DNA from 3 places in the Kineococcus terrestris genome. Region 2 is predicted to be linked to each of the others. Evidence: predicted binding sites of a transcription regulator. Region 2 holds the regulator's gene; each other region holds the start of a gene.
The links. The regulator LexA, encoded in region 2, represses DNA repair genes until DNA is damaged. The targets are predictions, from matches to a motif close to TCGAACANNTGTTCGA.
Positions count from the first base shown of each region.

Region 1: the regulator LexA is predicted to act here: its motif matches at 4,996-5,011, upstream of AB8M62_RS19880 (glycoside hydrolase family 127 protein).
Region 3: the regulator LexA is predicted to act here: its motif matches at 3,171-3,186, upstream of ruvA (Holliday junction branch migration protein RuvA).

Region 1 is NZ_JBEUEI010000062.1:777-7,521, forward strand. Features, by position in the region: gene AB8M62_RS19865 (carbohydrate ABC transporter permease) at 1-736, opposite strand, end outside; gene AB8M62_RS19870 (carbohydrate ABC transporter permease) at 747-1,694, opposite strand; gene AB8M62_RS19875 (ABC transporter substrate-binding protein) at 1,691-3,007, opposite strand; gene AB8M62_RS19880 (glycoside hydrolase family 127 protein) at 3,032-4,966, opposite strand; gene AB8M62_RS19885 (LacI family DNA-binding transcriptional regulator) at 5,111-6,106, shown strand; gene pip (prolyl aminopeptidase) at 6,217-6,745, shown strand, end outside.
Region 2 is NZ_JBEUEI010000002.1:21,490-28,234, forward strand. Features, by position in the region: gene nrdR (transcriptional regulator NrdR) at 1-149, opposite strand, end outside; gene AB8M62_RS01420 (LysM peptidoglycan-binding domain-containing protein) at 310-852, opposite strand; gene AB8M62_RS01425 (DUF2277 domain-containing protein) at 1,075-1,341, opposite strand; gene lexA (transcriptional repressor LexA) at 1,514-2,245, shown strand; gene AB8M62_RS01435 (aspartate/glutamate racemase family protein) at 2,277-2,945, opposite strand; gene AB8M62_RS01440 (ATP-dependent DNA helicase) at 2,997-5,102, opposite strand; gene hflX (GTPase HflX) at 5,222-6,745, opposite strand, start outside.
Region 3 is NZ_JBEUEI010000014.1:61,679-68,423, forward strand. Features, by position in the region: gene AB8M62_RS10455 (NUDIX hydrolase) at 1-118, shown strand, start outside; gene pdxT (pyridoxal 5'-phosphate synthase glutaminase subunit PdxT) at 167-844, shown strand; gene AB8M62_RS10465 (YebC/PmpR family DNA-binding transcriptional regulator) at 929-1,690, shown strand; gene ruvC (crossover junction endodeoxyribonuclease RuvC) at 1,740-2,321, shown strand; gene AB8M62_RS10475 (dienelactone hydrolase family protein) at 2,346-3,056, opposite strand; gene ruvA (Holliday junction branch migration protein RuvA) at 3,218-3,856, shown strand; gene ruvB (Holliday junction branch migration DNA helicase RuvB) at 3,853-4,944, shown strand; gene yajC (preprotein translocase subunit YajC) at 5,173-5,550, shown strand; gene secD (protein translocase subunit SecD) at 5,671-6,745, shown strand, end outside.

The sequences.
Region 1 (6,745 bases), on a different contig from region 2:
GGAACTCCGTCCAGCTGGCCAGGAACGCGTACAGCGCGCTGGTGGCGATGCCCGGCAGCAGCAGCGGCCGCAGCACGGACACCAGGGAGCGGAACGTGCCCGCGCCGTCGACGCGCGCGGAGTCCTCGATCTCGTCGGGGATCGTCTCGAACGCGTTGCGCATGACGAACACGCCGAACGGCAGGTTCACCGTGGAGTAGAAGAGCACCAGGCCCAGCCGCGAGTCGGTCAGCCCCATCGCGTTCATCTGCAGGTACAGCGGCGTGATGATCGCCTGGAACGGGACCATCATCGTCACCACGACGAGCCCGAACAGCCAGTTCCGGCCGCGGAAGCGGAAGCGGCCGAACCCGTAGCCGGCGAGCGTCGCGAGCACCGCGGTGAGCACCGCCGTGCTGATCGACACCACGAGGCTGTTGCCCACCGCCCGCGCGATCTGCGCGTCGCCGGCGAACAGGGCCCGGAAGTTGTCCAGCGAGAGCTGGAACACCTGCTGCCACGTCGGGGAGGCGGAGACGATGACGTCGTTGGGCTGGAAGGAGCGCAGGACCGACCAGACGAGCGGGACGAGGAACACCAGCGAGGCCAGGGTCCCGCCGACGACGTACAGGACGAGCTTGGTGCGGCTCTCCGCCCGGCCCGTGGAGGACGGGCCCGGGGAGCCGCCGCGGGGGGACCTCGCCGGGCGCGGGGCGGGCCGGGCCGCGGTGGGCGTGCTGGGAGCGGTGGTGGACACGGGCGTCTCCTCAGTCCTTCTCGCGCAGCAGGCGGAACTGCGCGGCGGTGACGAGGCCGACGACGACCACCAGCACGATCGACAGGGCGGACGCCGCGCCGAGCTGCAGCTGGACGAAACCTCGCTGGTAGATGTACATGACGACGGTCTGGGTCTCGGTGCCCGGCCCGCCGCGGGTGAGGACGTAGAACTGCGTGAAGGCCAGCAGCGAGCCGATGACCGAGATGACCAGGCTCATGGCGATGGTCCGGCGGATCATCGGGATCGTGATGGAGCGCTCGCGCTGCCACCAGGTCGCCCCGTCGATCTCGGCGGACTCGTGCACCTCGCGCGGCACGCCCTGCATGCCGCCCATGAGCAGCACCATCGTCAGCCCGGACACGCCCCACACGATCATCACGCAGATGAGCCCGGTGGCCAGCCGGCCGTCGGCCAGCCAGGCCGTCGACCCGTCGGTGATCCCCAGCCACCGCAGCACCACGTTGACCGCGCCGGAGTCCGGCTGCGCCTCCAGGACGAGCAGGAAGCTCAGCGTCGTCAGGCCGATGACGTAGGGCAGGAAGAAGATCGTGCGGAACAGCGTCGACCCGCGCCGGTTGGAGCGCACGACGACCGCGAGGACGTAGCCGAGCACGAGGATCGGCAGGGTGACGATCGCCGTGTAGAGGACGGTGTACCCGACGGAGCGCCAGAACACGGGGTCCTGCGCGACGCCCAGGTAGTTGCTCAGGCCGGTGAACTCGTAGGAGCCGATGAGCGGCCAGTCCGTCATCGACATGTAGACCGCGAACGCCAGCGGCGCCAGGACGAAGACGACGACGAACGCCAGCGCGGGCGCGACCAGCAGCACCCCCTGGTGCGGCGGGTGCGTCAGGGACCTCGGCGGGCGGTGGCGGACGGCCTGCAGCGCACCGGTGGCCGCGGCGCGGTCGGTGCCCAGGCCCGCGACGCCGCTCACAGCTGCGCCTGCTCGAGGACGCGGGTGAAGCCCGCCTGGCCGGTCTCGATCCCGCCGTCCACGTCACCGTCGAAGACGGCCTGCCGGAAGGCGGCGATCCACGGGGAGTCCGGCTGGTTGAACAGCAGGTTGTAGGCGAGCGTCGTCGGCGCGTAGGCGTCCTGGATGCCCTCCAGCGGCGCGACGGCCAGCGGGTGCCGCTCGCGGTACTCCTCGGTGGCGGCGTCCGAGCGCACCGGCAGGTAGCCGCCGTCGGGCAGGTCGACCTGCTGCGGCAGGTCGAGGGCGAACCTGACGAACTCCCACGCCGCGGACGGGTTCGCCCCGCCGCGCGGCAGGCACAGGTTGTCGCCGCCGGCGAAGGTGGCCCGCCCGCCGTCGGGGCCGGGCAGCAGCACGACGCCCGTCTTGGCGCGCATCTCCTCGTCGGCGTTCAGCACGGCGAGGGAGTAGTTGCCGGGGAACATCCCGACGGTGCCGTCGCGGAAGTCGGCGCCCCAGCGGGCGCCGTCCCCGGAGAAGTTCGCGCGGGGCATCAGCCCCTCCTCCCACATCGTCCGGTACAGCTCGAAGGTGCTGCGGACCGAGGGGCTGTCCGCGACCGCGGCGCGCTGGTCGCCGACGTCCCCGACGACCGTGCGGTCCCCGGAGGCCCACACGTGCGGCTGGACGACGAACCCGAGGATGCCGGCGGAGTTCCCCTCGATCGTCCAGCCGTAGGTGCCGTCGCCGAGGGCGCCGACGGCCCGGGCCGCCTCGAGGATCCCGTCGAAGTCGGCGGTCACCTCGGCCGGGTCGCTGAACCCGGCGCGCTCCAGCAGCTCGGTGTTGTAGAAGAGCGCGGAGTTGTCCGCGATGTACGGCACGCCGTAGTGGCGGTCGTCGCGGGTGGCCAGCCCGAGCTGGCCGGGGTTCAGCGCGTCGGCGAAGTCCAGCTGCCGCACCAGGGGGGTGAGGTCGGTGAACGCGTCGCGGTAGATGAACAGCATCGAGTTGATGTCGTCGATGTCCACGACGTCGGGCACGTTGCCGCCGCGGATCGCGGTGGCCAGCTTGGTGACGTACTGGCCGTCCAGGACGGGGGTGACCTCGACGGTGATGCGGTCCTGCGAGGCGTTGAACGCGTCGACGGTCTGCCGCACGCCGGTGACGGTCGCCGCCCGGCACCACAGCCGCACGACGCCCTCCCCGTCCTGCCCGAAGCCGGTGGCGCCGACGTCGGCCTCGGGCAGGGAGGAGGCGCAGGAGGGCAGCAGCGCGCTCAGCGCCGCGAGCCCTCCCAGGCCCAGCACGTTCCTGCGGTGGAGCTCCATCGCTCTCCTCCGGTCCTGCCCGGCTCAGGCCCGCGGCAGCCAGACCCGCAGGGGGCCCAGCTCGCGGTTGGCCCAGGCGTAGTAGGGGACGGCCGTGACCTCGACGACCTCCGGCAGCGACGCGGGCGCCGGCTCGTCGGAGGCCGGCCGGTACAGCGGCCCGGTGGCCGCCGCGGCGGCGCGGCGCGCGGGGAACGTCAGCGTCGTGACGCCCTCCAGCAGGTCCGCGCGGTGCTCGGCGCGGGCGGTGCGCAGCTCGGCGACGTGGACGCGCACGTCGTCGGCGACGAGGCCCTCGGGCAGGTCCGGCTGCTCGACGCAGTAGACGAGCGGGCCGCGCTCGAGCGCGACGCAGCCGCGCACGGCGTCCACGCGCGGGTCGGCCTCGACCGGGCGGACCTCCAGCGGCAGCACCAGCTCGACGACGTCCCCGGCGCTCCACGCCCGGCGCACGCGCAGGTAGTCGCCCGGTTCGGCGTCCACCGGCCGCCCCGCGACGACGGCGCGGGCACCGGTGGCCCAGGCCGGCACGCGCAGGGCCAGCTCCCACTCCCCCGTCCCCGGGGCGGTCACCTCGACGCGCACGGTCCCGTCCCACGGGTAGTCGGTGGTGACGGCCAGCTCGGCGCCGTCGGCCCCGCGCACCGTGCCGGTGGCGTACTGGTGCAGCTGCACGCCGTCCGCGGACGTCGTGGCGACGTAGGCGTCCAGGCTGGACAGGGTCCGCATGATGTTCGGCGGGCAGCAGGCGCAGTCGAACCAGGGGCGGCGGCCGTGGGCGACGCTGCGCTCCTCGTCCGGGTGGGCGCCGTCGCGCAGCTGCAGGGCGTTGACGTAGAAGTACTCGGTCCCGCGCAGCGAGACGCCCGGCAGGAACGCGTTGTAGAGGGTGCGCTCGACGAGGTCGGCGTAGCGGGACTCGCCCGTGGCCAGCAGCATGCGCCAGCTCCACTGCACGCTGCCGATCGCCGCGCACGTCTCGGCGTAGGCGCGGTCGGGGCCCAGCTCGTGGTGGTCGCCGAACTGCTCCATGTCCCAGCGGGCGCCGATGCCGCCGGTCACGTACGTCTTGGTGGAGACCATGCCCTCCCACTGGCGCACCAGCGCCGCCAGCAGCTCCGCGTCGCCGGTCTCGGCGGCCACGTCGGCGGCACCGGCCGTCAGGTAGACGGCGCGCACCGAGTGCCCCTCGACGGTGGTCTGCTCGCGCACGGGCACCCGGTCGGAGAAGTACGTGGGCTGCTTGCCGTGGCGCTCGGTGATGCCGTGGCCGCGGGCGTCGACGAACCAGCGCGCCAGGTCCAGGTACTCGCGGGTCCCCGTCTCCCGGTACAGCTCGACCAGCGCCATCTCCACGACGGGGTGGCCGTCGACGTCCTCGACCTTGCCCGGCCCGAAGGTGGCGACGAGGTGGTCGGCGAGCTTCACCGCGACGTCGAGCAGCCCGGTGTCGCCCGTGCCGCGCACGACGGCGACGGCGGCCTGGAACAGGTGGCCTGCGCAGTAGTGCTCGTGGCTCCACGGCAGGTCGGTGTAGCGCTCGCCGCCACCGCGCACCTGCTGCACGGAGTCCAGGTAGCCGTCGGCGGCCTGCGCGGCGGCCACCGTGGCGGTGACCTCGCGGATCCAGCCGAGCAGCTCGGCGTCGGCCTCGCGGCCGTGCTCCCAGCCGGCGGCCTCCAGCCACTTGTAGACGTCGGAGTCCATGAAGATCGGGCCGCGGACGTCCCCGGTCTCCGTCCCCGCGGCGATGCGCAGGTTGCGCAGGTTGCCGGCGCTCTCCAGCTTCTCGTAGCCGGTGCGCAGGGCCTGGCGGCGGTTCGCCGCCTGCCGGGCGGACCAGAACCCGCCGGTGATGCGCGCGGCGCCGGTGGGCACGGGCCGCAGCGCCACGGCGGCGCCGGGGGTGGGGGCGGCGGGGGCGTTGATCGCCGCACCGGCCGTCGGGGTGGTCGTCACGAGCTCTCCCTCGAGTCGTCGGAAACATGCGGAACACGTTTTCTGCGGTGACCGTAGGGCCGCCCTCCTGGACCCGTCAAGACGCCGCCCGAGGCTGCTAGCCGGTTATGCTCCTGCCCTTCCGCGGGCGACGAGGGGGTGGACGTGACGGAAAATCTCGTTCCGGCACGGATCGTGGACGTGGCCGCGCTGGCCGGGGTGTCCGCCGGCACGGCCTCCAAGGCCCTCAACGGCACCGGGCAGCTGCGCGCCGAGACGCGCGAGCGGGTGCGCCGCGCCGCCGAGCAGCTGGGCTTCACGCCCGACGCCGTCGGCCGCGGCCTGTCCTCCGGGCGCACCTACACCGTCGGGCTCATCACCACCGACAGCTTCGGGCGCTTCTCCATCCCCGTCATGCTCGGCGCCGAGAACGCCCTGGGCGCCGGGGAGATGGTCGTCCTGCTGTGCGACAGCCGCGACGACCCGCTGCGCGAGCAGCACTACCTGCGCACGCTCCTGGCCCGCCGCGTCGACGGGATCATCGTCACCGGCCGGCGCACCGAGCCGCGCCCGCCGCTGCCCGCCCCCGTCCCCGTCGTCTACGCCTTCACGCCCTCGCAGTCGGACGAGGACTGCTCCCTCGTCGTCGACCAGGCCGGCGGGGCCGCCGCCGCCGTGCGGCACGTCCTGGACCTCGGCCGCACCCGCGTCGCCCACGTCACCGGGCCCGCCGACCACCACGCCGCCCGGGTGCGCGCGAGCGCCGCCGCCGCCGAGGCCGGTGACGCGCTGGTGGCCCCGCCGCTGCACGGCGACTGGTCCGAGCGCTGGGGGCGGCTGGCCGCCGAGCTGCTGCTGCGCCGCCACCCCGACGTCGACGCGGTCACCTGCGGCAGCGACCAGATCGCCCGCGGGGTCTGCGACGGCCTGCGCGACGCCGGCCGCCGCGTGCCCGAGGACGTGGCCGTCACCGGTTTCGACGACTGGGACGTCATCGCCCTGGCCTCGCGACCGCCGCTGACCACCGTCGCCCTCGGCCTGGAGGCCCTGGGCCGCCGCGCCGGCGAGCTGCTGCTGGACGCCGTCGCCGGCCACCCCGTCCGCGGCACGACCACGACGCCGACCCGGCTCGTGGTGCGGGAGTCCACCGTCGGCGTCTGAGGCCCCGCCCCACCCTCCGTGATCACGGAAGGTCGAGCGCTCACCGTCCATGATCACGGCGGGGTGGTGGCGAGGTGTGCGGGGTCGGTGGCCCTGGCAGCGTGGTGGACGTGGACGGCTACCCGGTCGGTGAACCGCACGACGGCGGGATGCTCGACGTCGGCGACGGGCACCGCCTGGCGTGGACGGTCAGCGGCCGCCCCGACGGGGTGCCGGCGGTGCTCCTGCACGGCGGGCCGGGCAGCGGTGCCGACCCGGCGTGGCGGCGGTTCCTCGACCCGGACCGCTACCGGATCGTCCAGCACGACCAGCGCGGCTGCGGGCGCAGCACCCCCTCGGCCGCCGATCCGGTCTGGGACCCGGCCACCGTGACCACCCCGCACCTGCTGGCCGACCTGGACCGGCTGCGCGAGCACCTGCGCGTCGAGCGCTGGCTCGTCCTCGGCGGGTCGTGGGGCTCGACCCTCGCGCTCGCCCACGCCCAGACCCGGCCCGAGCGGGTGCGCGGGCTCGTGCTGTTCGCGGTGGCGACGACGAGCCGGCGGGAGGTCGAGTGGCTGACCCGCGACGTCGGGCGGGTCTTCCCGCGCGAGCACGAAGCGTTCCGCGCCGCGGTACCGGCCGCCGAGCGCGACGGCG
Region 2 (6,745 bases):
TTGACGACGGTCAGGCTCGCGGTCTCGACGGTGGTGAAGCGGCGGGAGCACTGGGGGCACTGGCGGCGCCGGCGGATGCTGCTGCCGTCGTCGGTGGTGCGGGAGTCCACGACGCGCGAGTCGGGGTGACGGCAGAACGGACAGTGCACGCCGGTTCCCTCCCGCGCGGTGGCGCCTCGGCCCTCGCACGCGGCGGCGCGCGGGCCCGGTGGTGCGCACGGTAGCGCACCGCGCCGCCACCCGGCGGCGCCCGTCACCCGCTGCTCGCCCGTCACGGCCGTCCCCGCCCCGCGCCGCCCGGCCCGCGGATCAGTCCAGGACCGGCAGGCTCAGCCGCTGACCGGCCTGCAGCGCGTGCGAGGGCAGGTCGTTGAGGACGACGATCCGGGCGGCCACCTCGCGCCAGTCGGCGTCGGGGGCCCACTGGGCCGCGATCTGCGACAGCGTCTGCCCGGGCAGGACGGTGACGGTGACCGGAGCCGCGGAGGCGGCGGCCACCAGGGGCGCGTGCGGGGCCCGCGCGGGCGCCCGCCCGCCGTCCGCGACCGCTCCCACCGCCGCCACGGCCGTGCAGGTCAGCAGGGTCGCCGCGGCCGTGGTCAGGGCCAGCCGGCCGCGGCGGGTCAGGCGCAGCGGGCGGCGGTCGGCGCGCGGCGGCGCGGGCACCGCCCGCCGCGGTGCCGGGACCGGGGCGCGGTGGCAGTCGGGGCCCGTGGGCACGAGGACCAGGACGGCGGACGACCGCGCACGGGCTCCCCGGGCCGACCGCTGCGGGCGGCCGCGGCCCGGGAGCGCCGGGGTGCCCGCGCGGCGCGGGACGGTCGGGACGGGGACGAGGGCGGTGGCGCTCACGGGGGTGGCCTCCATCTCGGTCGGGCGCCTCCTCGAACAGGTGTTCGAAGGGGCCCGGCAGTTGTACCACCGGGGCACCGGTGGTGCGCAAGACCGCGGTCGAACAGCGTTCGACCCGGCGTGCGCGGCGCACGCTGCCACCCGGGTACGACACGAGGCCCGCGCCCGTCCCCCCGCTCCCGCGACCGACCCCGCGACCGGCCGCCCGGCCGGACCGCGGGCTCAGGCGTAGCGGCGCGCGGCGCGCTCGCGGGCCCGCGCGGCGAGCACCTCGCGCTCGCGCGGGGGCGCCGCGGTCACCAGCGAGCCGAGCAGCTCCTCGGTGGCGGCGGCCACGGCCTCGACGGCGCGGTCGAAGGCGTCCTGGTTGCGCCGCGACGGACGGGTCGTCCCGGCGACCTTGCGCACGTACTGCAGCGCGGCGGCGCGGGCCTCCTCCCCCGTGGCGGGCGGCTCGACGTTGTGCAGCTGGTGGATGCTCCGGCACATGCCGCGGAGGGTGGGCGCGGGGGACGGTCCCGTCAAGGGCCGCGCCAGGGGCGACACGCTTCGAACAGGTGTTTGATCGGCGACCGGCCGCGCGCTACGGTCGGGCTGCCGCCCGCTGCGGGGGCGGCGGCCGCCGGGGACCGGCGGTGCGCGCGGGGCGGGAGGAGCCGAGGTGGCCGACCAGGTCGAGGAGCGGGCCGGGCAGCCGGCGCCGGAGGACGCGACGGCCACGGTGCACGCCCTGCCCGACCGGGGGTTGGACGCCGCCGGGCTGACCCCCCGCCAGCGCGGGGTGCTCGAGGCCATCCGCGAGGCGGTCGGCCGCAACGGCTACCCGCCGAGCCTGCGCGAGATCGGCGCCGCCGTGGGGCTGACCAGCCCCAGCAGCGTCGCCCACCAGGTGCGCACGCTGGAGCGGCTGGGGTACCTGCGCAAGGACCCGCGCCGGCCCCGCACGCTGGAGGTCGTGGCGCCTCCCCCGGCCGACGCCGTCACCGGCGGCGCGCTCGACGGGGACGAGGCGCACCCGGCGCCCACCTGGGTGCCCGTCGTGGGGCGCATCGCCGCCGGCGGCCCGATCCTGGCCGAGCAGCTGGTCGAGGACGTCTTCCCCCTGCCCGCCGAGATCGTCGGGGCGGGTCAGCACTTCGTGCTGCGCGTGGTCGGGGACTCGATGGTCGAGGCCGCCATCTGCGACGGCGACTGGGTGGTCGTGCGCCAGCAGCCCACCGCCGACAACGGCGACGTGGTGGCGGCGATGATCGACGGCGAGGCGACGGTCAAGGTGCTGCAGCGCAAGGACGGCCACGTCCGGCTGCTGCCCCGCAACGCCCTGTACGAGCCGATCGACGCCGACGACGCCGTCGTCCTGGGCCGCGTGACGGCCGTCCTGCGCTCCCTGTGAGCCCCGCCCCGGCCGGTCGCGGCCGGGGGGGTCAGATCGCCGCGCCGACCACGCGCTCCACGGCCGCCTCCACGGCCAGCCGGGGGGTGGTCAGCACCGGCACGTGCAGGTCCCGCAGCAGCGGCGCGGCCACGACCATGCTCGCCTGGGCCAGGACGACGACGTCGACGGGCGGCTCGGCGGAGCGCACGGCGCAGCGCACCGCCTCGGCCACGCTCGTGGCGTAGGTGATGAGGTCTCCCTCCTCGAAGGCGGGCCAGGTGCCGGGGCAGTCCACGGGCACGAGCTCCACGTCGCGCTCGGCCTCGCGCGCGCACTCGCGCAGCAGGGGCAGGGCGCTCGCGGCGGCCTCGGGCAGCGAGCTGACCACGGCGATGCGCCGGCCGGCCACGACGGCGGCCTCCGCCATCGGGCGGTCCACCCGCAGCACGGGCACCTCCAGCTCCAGGCCGATCTCCTCGGCCACCGGCCCCACCGTCGAGCAGGTGCAGACGACGACGTCGGCGCCCTCGGCGACGAGCCGGCGCAGCCGGTCGGCGACGGAGGGCCGCACGTGCTCCAAGCCGGACCGGCGGGCCGCGGTGTGCAGCCCCGAGTCGACCAGGTGGCGCGGCTCGACGCGGCGGTCACGCTCGGCGAGGAGGTCGCTGAAGGTGCGGACGTGCGCGTCCGCGGTGTGCAGGAAGCCGACGATGGCCACGCCGAGAGGATGCCACCCGGTGCAGCGCCCGTCAGCAGGAGGTAGCGAGGATCACCCGGGTGCGCGCAGGCGGCGCAGGGCGTCCCGTGCGACCTCCGGTGATGCCGTCCCCCAGAAGGGGGGCAGGCTGGCGCGCAGGAAGGCGCCGTAGCGGGCCGTGGCCAACCGGGGGTCCAGGACGGCCACCACACCGCGGTCGGCGGAGGCCCGCACCAGCCGCCCGGCTCCCTGCGCCAGGCGCACGGCGGCGTGGGAGACCGACACGGACAGGAAGCCGTTGCCGCCCGCGGCGTCCACGGCCCGCGCCCGGGCGGACAGCAGCGGGTCGTCCGGCCGCGGGAACGGGATGCGGTCGACGAGGACCAGCGAGCAGGAGGAGCCGGGCACGTCGACGCCCTGCCACAGCGACAGCGTCCCGAACAGGGACGTCGCCGGGTCGTCGGCGAAGCGGCTGACCAGGCGCGGCAGCCGGTCGTCGCCCTGGCACAGGACCGGCAGCGCCGGGCCGAGGCGCTCGCGCACCGCCGCGGCCGCCTCCTCCGCGGCGCGGCGGGAGGAGAACAGCCCCAGCGTGCGCCCGCCGGCGGCCTCCACGAGCGCCGCGATCTCGTCGAGGACGGCACCGTCCGCGCCCGAGCGGCCCGGCGGCGGCAGGTGCCGGGCCACGTAGAGGATCCCCTGCCGCGGGTAGTCGAAGGGGCTGCCGACGTCCAGCCCGGTCCACGGCACGGCGTCGGCGGGCCGCGGACCACCGCGGCGCAGCCCGAAGGAGCCCGCGACGGCGTCGAACGCGCCGCCGAGCGCCAGTGTCGCCGACGTGGCGACGACGGTCCGCTCGGCGAAGACCCTCTCGCGCAGCAGGCCGGCCACGCCCAGCGGCGCCACGTGCAGCGCGGGCCGGGCGCCGCTGCCCGGACCGCGCCCGCCGCCGCCACCGCTGACCCAGGCGACGTCGTGGTCGGCGTCCTCGGCCAGGCGCGAGGCGGTGGTGAAGACCTCCTGCACGGCGGCGCGGGCCAGGTGGCGGGCGCCGCGCTGCTCGCCGTCCTCGCCCTCGCCGGCGTCCTTGAGCAGGCTCAGCGACGCGCGGGCGGCGTCGCGCACGGACACGACCGCCGCGGCCAGCTGCTCGGGCCAGCGGTCCAGCCGTCCCGGCGGCGCCGTCTCCAGCGCGGCGTCGAGCGCGACGCCCGCGTCGTCCAGGTCCTCGGAGACCACCCCGGCCGAGCGGCGCAGGCGGCGGCTCGCGGCCGCCACCACCGCGGCCGACAGCTCGGCCGTGGCCACGGCCGTCACCCGGTCCGCCAGCTCGTGGGCCTCGTCGACGACGAGGAGGTCGTGCTCGGGCAGCAGCTGGCCGCCCTCCAGGGCGTCGATGGCCGTCATCGCGTGGTTCGTCACCACGACGTCGACGGTGCGGGCGCGGGCGCGCACCCGCTCGGAGAAGCACTCGGCGGCCACGGGGCAGCGCTGGGCGCCCAGGCACTCGCGCGCCGACACCGACACCTGGCGCCAGGCGCGCTCGGACACGCCCGGGTCGAGCTCGTCGCGGTCGCCCGTGGCCGTGGTCGCCGCCCACTCGCGCAGGCGCACCACCTCCCGGCCCAGGCGCCCCGCCCCCGGGTCCTCACCTCCCCCGCCGGCCGCGCCCACGTCGAAGAGGGCGGCCTCCTCGACCGGGAAGCCGCCGTCGAGCTTGTTGCGGCACAAGTAGTTGGCGCGCCCCTTCAGCAGCTCCCACGTCGGCTCGCGCTCCAGGTGCGGGGCGAGCGCCTGCGCCAGCCGGGGCAGGTCCCGCTCGACGACCTGCGCCTGCAGGGCCAGGGTCGCGGTGGAGACGACCACGGCGCGGCCGGTGCGCACGGCGTGCGCCGCGGCGGGCACCAGGTAGGCCATCGACTTCCCGGTGCCCGTGCCGGCCTGCACGAGCAGGTGCCGGCGCGTCCCGACGGCGTCGGCGACGGCCCGCGCCATCCGCTCCTGCCCCTCGCGGCGCTGCCCGCCCAGGACGTCCACGACCGACGACAGCAGCCGGACGGCCTCCTCGGCGCCGACCCCGCCGTCCCCGGCGGCCGGGTCGGCGGGGTCGGCGGGGTCGACCGCACCGGCCGTCTCCGTCGCCGGGCCCCGGGAGGTCGTGGTGCTCACGGTCGCCATCCTCCCCGACGGCCCCGACAGTCCCCGCCCGTCCACAGCGCGGCGCGCCGCCGGAGGCCGTCCACAGCACGAGCGCCCCCGACCGCGACGGTCGGGGGCGCTCGGGCTCGTGCGGGACGTCAGGCGCGGAAGCCGTCCAGCTCCGCCGCCAGCCGCGGGCGGACCCGGGCCAGCAGGCGGGTGCCCGCACCCGTGTGCTCCTCCTGCAGCACCTGGCCGGTGGTGTGCACCCGGTGGACCAGGTCACCCCGGTCGTAGGGCACGCACACCTCCAGCTCGACGTCCGGCACCGGCAGCAGCTGGGCCACCCGCTCGCGCAGCTCCTCCACGCCCCGGCCCGTGCGGGCCGAGACGACGACGGCGCCGCGCTCGCGGGCCAGCAGGCGCTGCAGGACCTCCGGGTCGGCCAGGTCGGCCTTGTTCACCGCGACCAGCTCGGGCACGCGGTGCGCGTCGACGTCGGCCAGGACGGCCCGCACGGCGGCCAGCTGCCCCTCCGGGTCGGGGTGGGAGCCGTCCACGACGTGCAGGACGAGGTCGGCCTCGGCCACCTCCTCCAGGGTGGAGCGGAAGGCCTCGACGAGCTGGTGCGGCAGCCGGCGCACGAAGCCGACCGTGTCGGCCAGGGTGTACGGCCGGCCCTCGGGGGTCTGCGCGCGCCGCACCGTCGGGTCCAGCGTCGCGAACAGCGCGTCCTCGACGAGCACCCCGGCCCCGGTCAGGCGGTTCAGCAGCGAGGACTTGCCCGCGTTGGTGTACCCGGCGATGGCCACCGACGGGACCGCGCGGGCCGTGCGCACGGAGCGCTTGGCGTCGCGGGCGGTGCCCATGCCGCGGATCTCTCGGCGCAGCTTGGCCATCCGCGCGCGGATGCGGCGGCGGTCCAGCTCGATCTTCGTCTCACCGGGACCGCGGGAACCGATCCCCGCACCGCCGGCGACGCGGCCACCGGCCTGCCGGGACATCGACTCGCCCCAGCCGCGCAGGCGCGGCAGCAGGTACTCCAGCTGCGCCAGCTCGACCTGGGCCTTGCCCTCCCGGCTCTTGGCGTGCTGGGCGAAGATGTCGAGGATCACGGCCGTGCGGTCGACGACCTTGACCTTGACGATGTCCTCCAGCCCGCGGCGCTGGGACGCGGACAGCTCCCCGTCGCACACGACGGTGTCGGCGCCCGACTCGGCGACCAGGTCGGCCAGCACCGCCGCCTTACCGGCGCCCAGGTAGGTGGCCGGGTCGGGCGTGGAGCGGCGCTGCAGGACGCCGTCGAGGACGTCGGAGCCGGCGGTGGCGGCCAGGGCGGCGAGCTCCTGCAGGGAGACCTCGGCCTCCTCGCGGCTGGAGTCGGCCGAGGACCAGACCCCGGCCAGGACGACGCGCTCGAGGCGCAGCTGCCGGTACTCGACCTCGGTGACGTCGGCGAGCTCGGTGGACAGCCCGGCGGCGCGGCGCAGGGCGCGCCGGTCGGCGAGGTCGAGCTGCTCGCCGTCGTAGTCGGCGCGCTGCCCGCCGTCGTGCCCGCCGTCGTGGTCGGGGCGCTGGTCGGCGCGCTGGTCGGCGCGCTGGTCGTCCGGCGCGGCGGGAGCGCCGTCGGCGTCCACCGGCTCGTGCTCCTCGTGCCGGTCGTGCCCGCGCAGGATGCGCGC
Region 3 (6,745 bases), on a different contig from region 2:
CTGGTGGGACCCCGACGAGCTGGCCGCCTCGGCGGACCTGTGCTATCCCGCGGACCTGCCGACGCTGCTGGCCGACCTGCCGCCGGCGTGGACGGGACCGCCGCGCGTCATCGCCTGAGCCGACCCCCTCGCCGACCCCCGCGCGCGGCGCGCCTAACCTCCTGCGGTGACCACCCCGCCGACGCCCACGGCCGGCGCCCCCGCGGCCGGCGACCGCCCCGTCGTCGGCGTCCTGGCCCTGCAGGGCGACGTGCGCGAGCACCTGGCCGCCCTCGAGGCCGGCGGCGCCCGCGCGGTCCGCGTGCGCCGTCCCGCCGAGCTGGAGGCCGTCGACGGCCTCGTGCTGCCCGGCGGGGAGTCGACGACCATCGACCGGCTGCTGCGCGTCGTCGGGCTGCGCGAGCCGCTGCGCCGGCGCGTCGCGCAGGGCCTGCCCGTGTACGGCTCCTGCGCGGGCATGATCCTGCTGGCCGACCGGGTGCTCGACGGCGCCCCGGACCAGCGGACCCTCGGCGGGCTCGACATCACGGTGCGCCGCAACGCCTTCGGCCGGCAGGTGGCCAGCTGGGAGGAGGACCTGCCCCTGGACGCGCTCACCGGGGACGGCCCGCCGGTGCGGGCCGTCTTCATCCGCGCGCCGTGGGTGGAGGACGCCGGACCGGACGTGGAGGTCCTCGCGCGCGTGGGCAGCGGCCCGGCCGCGGGTAGGATCGTCGCGGTGCGGCACGGCGCTCTGCTGGCGACGTCGTTCCACCCCGAGATCACCGGGGACGACCGGGTGCACCGCGGCTTCGTGGCGATGGTGCGCGAGCGGGTCGGGGGACGGGCGGCGCAGGGCGCCTGACGCGGCGAGCCCAGCAGGTCCCGAAGCAGGTCCCGAGCACGTCCCGAGCGCGAGCGCGGGGCGGACACAGGCGGAGGTAGCACGATGTCCGGCCACTCCAAGTGGGCGACGACCAAGCACAAGAAGGCCGTCATCGACGCCAAGCGCGGCAAGATGTTCGCGCGCCTCATCAAGAACATCGAGGTCGCGGCGCGCACCGGCGGGGGCGACCCGGCCGGCAACCCGACGCTCTTCGACGCCATCCAGAAGGCGAAGAAGTCCTCCGTGCCCGCCGACAACATCGACCGCGCGGTCAAGCGCGGCTCGGGCGCGGAGGCCGGCGGCGCCGACTGGCAGACGATCATGTACGAGGGCTACGGCCCCAACGGCGTCGCCCTCCTGGTGGAGTGCCTCACCGACAACAAGAACCGCGCGGCCATGGAGGTCCGCACGGCCATGACCCGCAACGGCGGCTCGATGGCCGACCCGGGCAGCGTGTCGTACATGTTCAGCCGCAAGGGCGTCGTCGTCATCGGCAAGGAGGGCACCGACCTCACCGAGGACGACGTGCTGACCGCCGTCCTGGAGGCCGGCGCCGAGGAGGTCAGCGACCAGGGCGACACCTTCGAGGTCGTCAGCGAGGCCACCGACCTGGTGGCCGTGCGCGAGGCCCTGCAGGCCGCGGGCATCGACTACGACTCCGCCGACGCCAGCTTCGTGCCCAGCGTGCAGGTGCCGCTGGACGCCGACGGCGCCACCAAGGTGTTCAAGCTCGTCGACGCCCTCGACGACTGCGACGACGTGCAGAACGTCTACGCCAACTACGACGTCTCCGACGACGTCATGGCGGCCCTCGAGGACGCCTGAGCGAGCGCGCCGCCCGGCCCCGCCCCCGCGAGCGTGCGAGGGTGGGGTCGTGCGCGTGCTGGCGGTGGACCCGGGGCTGACCCGCTGCGGCCTGGGCGTCGTCGACTCCGGCCGCGGCCGGCGCCCCGTCGCCGTCGACGTGGGCGTGGTGCGCACCCCGGCGACCGACCCGGTCGAGCTGCGGCTGCTGGCGATCAGCGAGGGCCTGGACGCGTGGCTGGACCGGCACGCCCCGGACGTCGTGGCCGTCGAGCGGGTCTTCGCCCAGTCCAACGTGCGCTCGGTGATGGGCACCGCCCAGGCTGCCGGCCTCGTGCTCGTGGCCGCCGCCCGGCGCGGGCTGCCGGTGGCCATGCACACGCCCAGCGAGGTCAAGGCCGCCGTGACCGGGTCCGGGCGCGCGGAGAAGCAGCAGGTCACCGCCATGGTCACCCGCATCCTCGGCCTGGCCGAGGCCCCCAAGCCCGCCGACGCCGCCGACGCCCTGGCCCTGGCCCTGTGCCACCTGTGGCGCGGCGGCGGCGCCTCCCGGCTGGAGGACGCCGCCCACCGCGCGCTGGTCACCGGCCGGCGCAACGCCTACGCGGAGGCCGAGCGGGCCGCGCGCCGGTCCGGGGCCGTCGCCCGCTGACCCGCCCGCCGACCCGCCCGCTCCTCAGCGCACGTGCCGGCGCAGGAAGGCCGTCGTGCGCTCCCAGGCCAGCTCGGCGCTCTCGGGCCGGTGGTTCGGCCGCTCGTCGTTGTAGAAGGCGTGCGGCGCCGGGTACACCTGCAGGTCCACCTCGACGCCCGCCTGCTCGCGCACGCGCTCGGCCGTGGCGCGCACCGCGTCCAGCGGCACCGAGGTGTCCTCGGCGCCGAAGTGGCCCAGCACCGGCGCCCGCAGCCCCGTGAAGTCCGTGTCCGGGCCGGGCACGCCGTACCAGGGCACGGCCGCGCCGATCCGCTCGCCCTGCTGGGCGGCGAGGCTGAGGACGAACGCGCCGCCCATGCAGAAGCCGACGGCCCCGACGGTGGCGGAGGTCGTCTCCGGCCGCTGCAGCAGGTACGTCACCGCGCCGGCCAGGTCGCGCGCGGCGCGGTCCGGCGGCAGCTCGGTCATGAACCGCGCCGCCTCCTCGCTGTCGTGGGTGGTGCGCCCGCCGTACAGGTCGGGGGCCAGGGCGACGAAGCCCTCGGACGCCAGGCGGTCGGCGATCGCGACGACGTGGTCGGTCAGCCCCCACCACTCCTGGACGACCACCACGCCCGGCCCGCCGCCGTCGGCGGGCAGGGCGAGGTAGCCGTGCGCGTGGTCGGCACCGGCCTCGTCGGTGGCGGGGAAGGTGACGTTCTGGCGCGGGTTCTCGTGCTGCTCGTGGCTCACGGGCCCGACTCTGCCGCTCCCGCGGTGCTCGCGCAGCCCGTCGTCCCGCGGTGCCGCCCGCCGGCGGCGCGCCGACGCCCCCCGTGTCGCGGCGCCGCGCTAGCGTGGCCCCGTTCGTACAGGTGTTCGCGCGGGCCCCGCCCGGCGGGTGAGGGGGATCGGTGATCGCGTCGGTGCGCGGGCAGGTGCTCGCCGTGCGGCTGGACTCGGTGGTCGTCGAGGTGGGCGGCGCCGGGATCCTCGTGCAGGCGGCACCGGGCACGCTGGCCGGGTTGCGCGTGGGCGAGGAGGCGATGCTGGCCACCAGCCTCGTGGTGCGCGAGGACTCCCTGACGCTGTTCGGGTTCGCCGACGCCGACGAGCGGGAGGTGTTCGAGGTGCTGCAGACCGTCTCGGGCGTCGGGCCGCGCCTGGCGCTGGCGATGCTCGCGGTGCACCGGCCCGACGGGCTGCGGGCCGCCGTGGCCGCCGAGGACCACGCCGCGCTGGTGCGGGTGCCCGGCATCGGCAAGAAGGGCGCGCAGCGCATCTGCCTGGAGCTGGGCGACCGCCTGGGCCCGCCCTCCGACGGGCCGCTGCCGGCCGCCCCCGCGGCGGCCGCGGACGGCACCGACCCCCGCACCCAGCAGGTGGTCGACGCCCTCGTCGGGCTCGGCTACCCCGTCAAGCAGGCCGGCGACGCCGTCGACGCGGTCCTCGCCGCCGCCGGGGAGCCCGGCCCGGCCGCGGCCGACGGGGACCCCCTGGACGTCGCCGCGACGCTGCGCGCGGCCCTGCGCCGGCTGTCGGGCCGCGGGTGAGCGGCTACGGCGAGGGCCGCCCCGGCGCGGGGGAGCGGCTGGTGGCCGGCGGCGCCGACGAGCGCGAGCGCGCGGCCGAGAGCGCGCTGCGCCCGCACGGCCTGGAGGAGTTCGTCGGGCAGAAGGTGGTGCGCGAGCAGCTCTCGCTCGTCCTGGACGCCGCCCGCGCGCGCGGCGCGCCGAGCGACCACGTCCTCTTCTCCGGCCCGCCCGGCCTGGGCAAGACGACCCTGGCGATGATCGTGGCCTCGGAGATGGGCGCCCCGCTGCGCCAGTCCAGCGGCCCGGCCATCCAGCACGCCGGGGACCTGGCGGCCGTGCTCAGCTCCCTGGACGAGGGCGAGGTGCTCTTCCTCGACGAGATCCACCGCATGGCCCGGCCGGCGGAGGAGATGCTCTACATGGCGATGGAGGACTTCCGGGTCGACGTCGTCGTCGGCAAGGGCCCGGGGGCGACGGCCATCCCGCTGGAGCTGCCGCGCTTCACGCTGGTGGGGGCCACCACCCGCGCCGGTCTGCTGCCGGCGCCGCTGCGCGACCGGTTCGGCTTCACCGGCTACCTGGACTTCTACTCCCCCGAGGAGCTCGTGCAGGTGCTGCGCCGCTCCGCGAGCCTGCTGGGGGTGCAGCTGACGGCCGAGGGGGCCGCGGAGATCGGCGGGCGCTCGCGCGGGACCCCGCGCATCGCCAACCGGCTGCTGCGCCGCGTGCGCGACTGGGCGCAGGTGCGCGGCTCGGGCATCGTCGACCGCCGCGCCGCCCGCGCGGCCCTGGAGGTCTACGAGGTCGACGAGAAGGGCCTGGACCGCCTGGACCGGGCCGTGCTGGACGCCCTGTGCCGCCGCTTCGGCGGCGGCCCCGTGGGGCTGTCCACGCTGGCGGTCGTCGTGGGCGAGGAGGCCGAGACCGTCGAGACGGTCGCCGAGCCGTTCCTCGTGCGCGAGGGGCTGCTCGGGCGCACCCCGCGCGGTCGCGTCGCCCTGCCGCAGACGTGGCAGCACCTGGGGCTGACCCCGCCGCGCGACGCCGTCTGGCAGCTGCCGCTGGACAGCGCGGACGACGGGGCGGACGACGGGGCGGACGGCTGAGCGGACGGCGGGGCGGACGACGGGGCGGGGGGCGACGGGCAGCGACCGGGGCGTGACGCGCCGCGGCGGGCGGCGGGGCCGGACGGGTGAGCCGTCTAGACTCGCCGGGCGTCCGGCCGACGCCCGCCCGCGGACCTCCCCCGGGCGGGGCGTGGGCCCGCCGCGCCGGCACGGAGGTCGGCGTGTGCGCCGGTGAGCCGTCGTCCCACCGGTGCGGGAAGGGATGTCGTGGGTGGTGGAGGTGGTGGCCAGCTGGTCTTCCTGCTCCTCATGGTGGGCCTCCTGGTCTTCATGTTCAGCAGGACGCGCAAGCAGCAGCGGGCCCAGCAGGACCTGCAGAACAGCGTCGCACCGGGGTCGGAGGTCATGACGACCTCGGGCGCCTACGGGACCGTGGTGGACGTGGAGGGCGACGTCGTCGTCCTCGAGGTCGCCCCCGGCGTGCACACGCGGTGGAGCCGCCGGGCGGTGGCGCGGGTCGTGACGGCCGTCGGGCCGGCGCCCGACGCGACCGCGGGCACCCCCGAGGCGGTGGACCCCGCCGAGGCGGGCGTGGACCTGCGCAAGGACCGTCCGGACGAGGCGGGCGGAGCCACGCGCGCCTGACCCGCACCCATCGTCCTCGGGCACACAGACGTGACTGGTAGGACAAGAAGCGACCACGAACAGTGACAAGCTTGCTCTCGCCGGGGGACCACCCCGGCGAGAGCCGTCCCGAGGTAACCAGTGTCCAACGACAGGCCACCCCAGCGCGCCCGCCGCGGCGCGCCCGTCCGCCGACCCCACCACGGCCGCACCCTCGGGGTGCTGCTGCTCGTGGCGGCGCTCCTCTTCGGCGCGGTCGGCGCCGGGTCGATCTGGTCCGACGCCCGCTGGGCGCCCGGCCTCGCCCTCGACCTCGAGGGCGGCACGCAGGTGCTGCTCACCCCCCGGCCCACCGCCGGTGGCGGTGAGGTCACCGAGGACCAGCTGCAGCAGGCGCGCAACATCATCGAGCAGCGCGTCAACGGCACCGGCATCAACGAGTCCGAGGTCAGCATCCAGGGCGGCGAGAACATCGTCGTCTCGATCCCCGGCGAGGCCACCCGCGCGCAGCTCGACCTCATCTCGCAGTCGTCGCAGCTGAGCATGCGCGTCGTGCTGGTCGCCGCCGAGGGCGCGCCCGCCCCGGCCGGGGACCCCGCCGCGGAGGACCCCGCCGCCGGCGACCCGGCGGCTGAGCCGGCGGACCCGGCCGCCGAGCCGGCGGAGCCGACGGACCCCGCCGCCGAGCCGGCCGACCCCGCGGCGCAGCCGACCGACGAGGCCGAGGGGGCGGCCGCCCCCGCGGCGCTGCGCCGGGACACCGCGCCCGAGCCCGCCGCCGAGCCGACCGGTGCCCCGGCCCCGGCCGCCCCCGAGGCCTCGCCCGCCCCGCCGACGCTGGCCGACGTCGCCACCCCGCGGCCCACCCCCGGGCCGGGCCAGCCCACCGACAGCCCCGCCACCCCGCCGGCCGACGCCAGCGACCAGGCGTGGCTGACCGAGGACGTCGGCCGCCTGTTCACCGAGCTGGACTGCTCGGACCCGGCCAACCTCGCCGGCGGCACCGGTGGCGCGGAGGACCCGGCGCTGCCGCTGGTCACCTGCTCGCAGGACGGCTCGGTCAAGTACGTCCTCGGGCCCGCGGAGATCCAGGGCACGCAGCTGACCGGCTCCTCGGCCCGCCAGGCCGTCAACCAGCAGGGCCAGCCCACCGGTGGCTGGGCCGTGGACCTGCAGTTCAACTCCGAGGGCGGCGACGCCTTCGAGGCGCTGACCG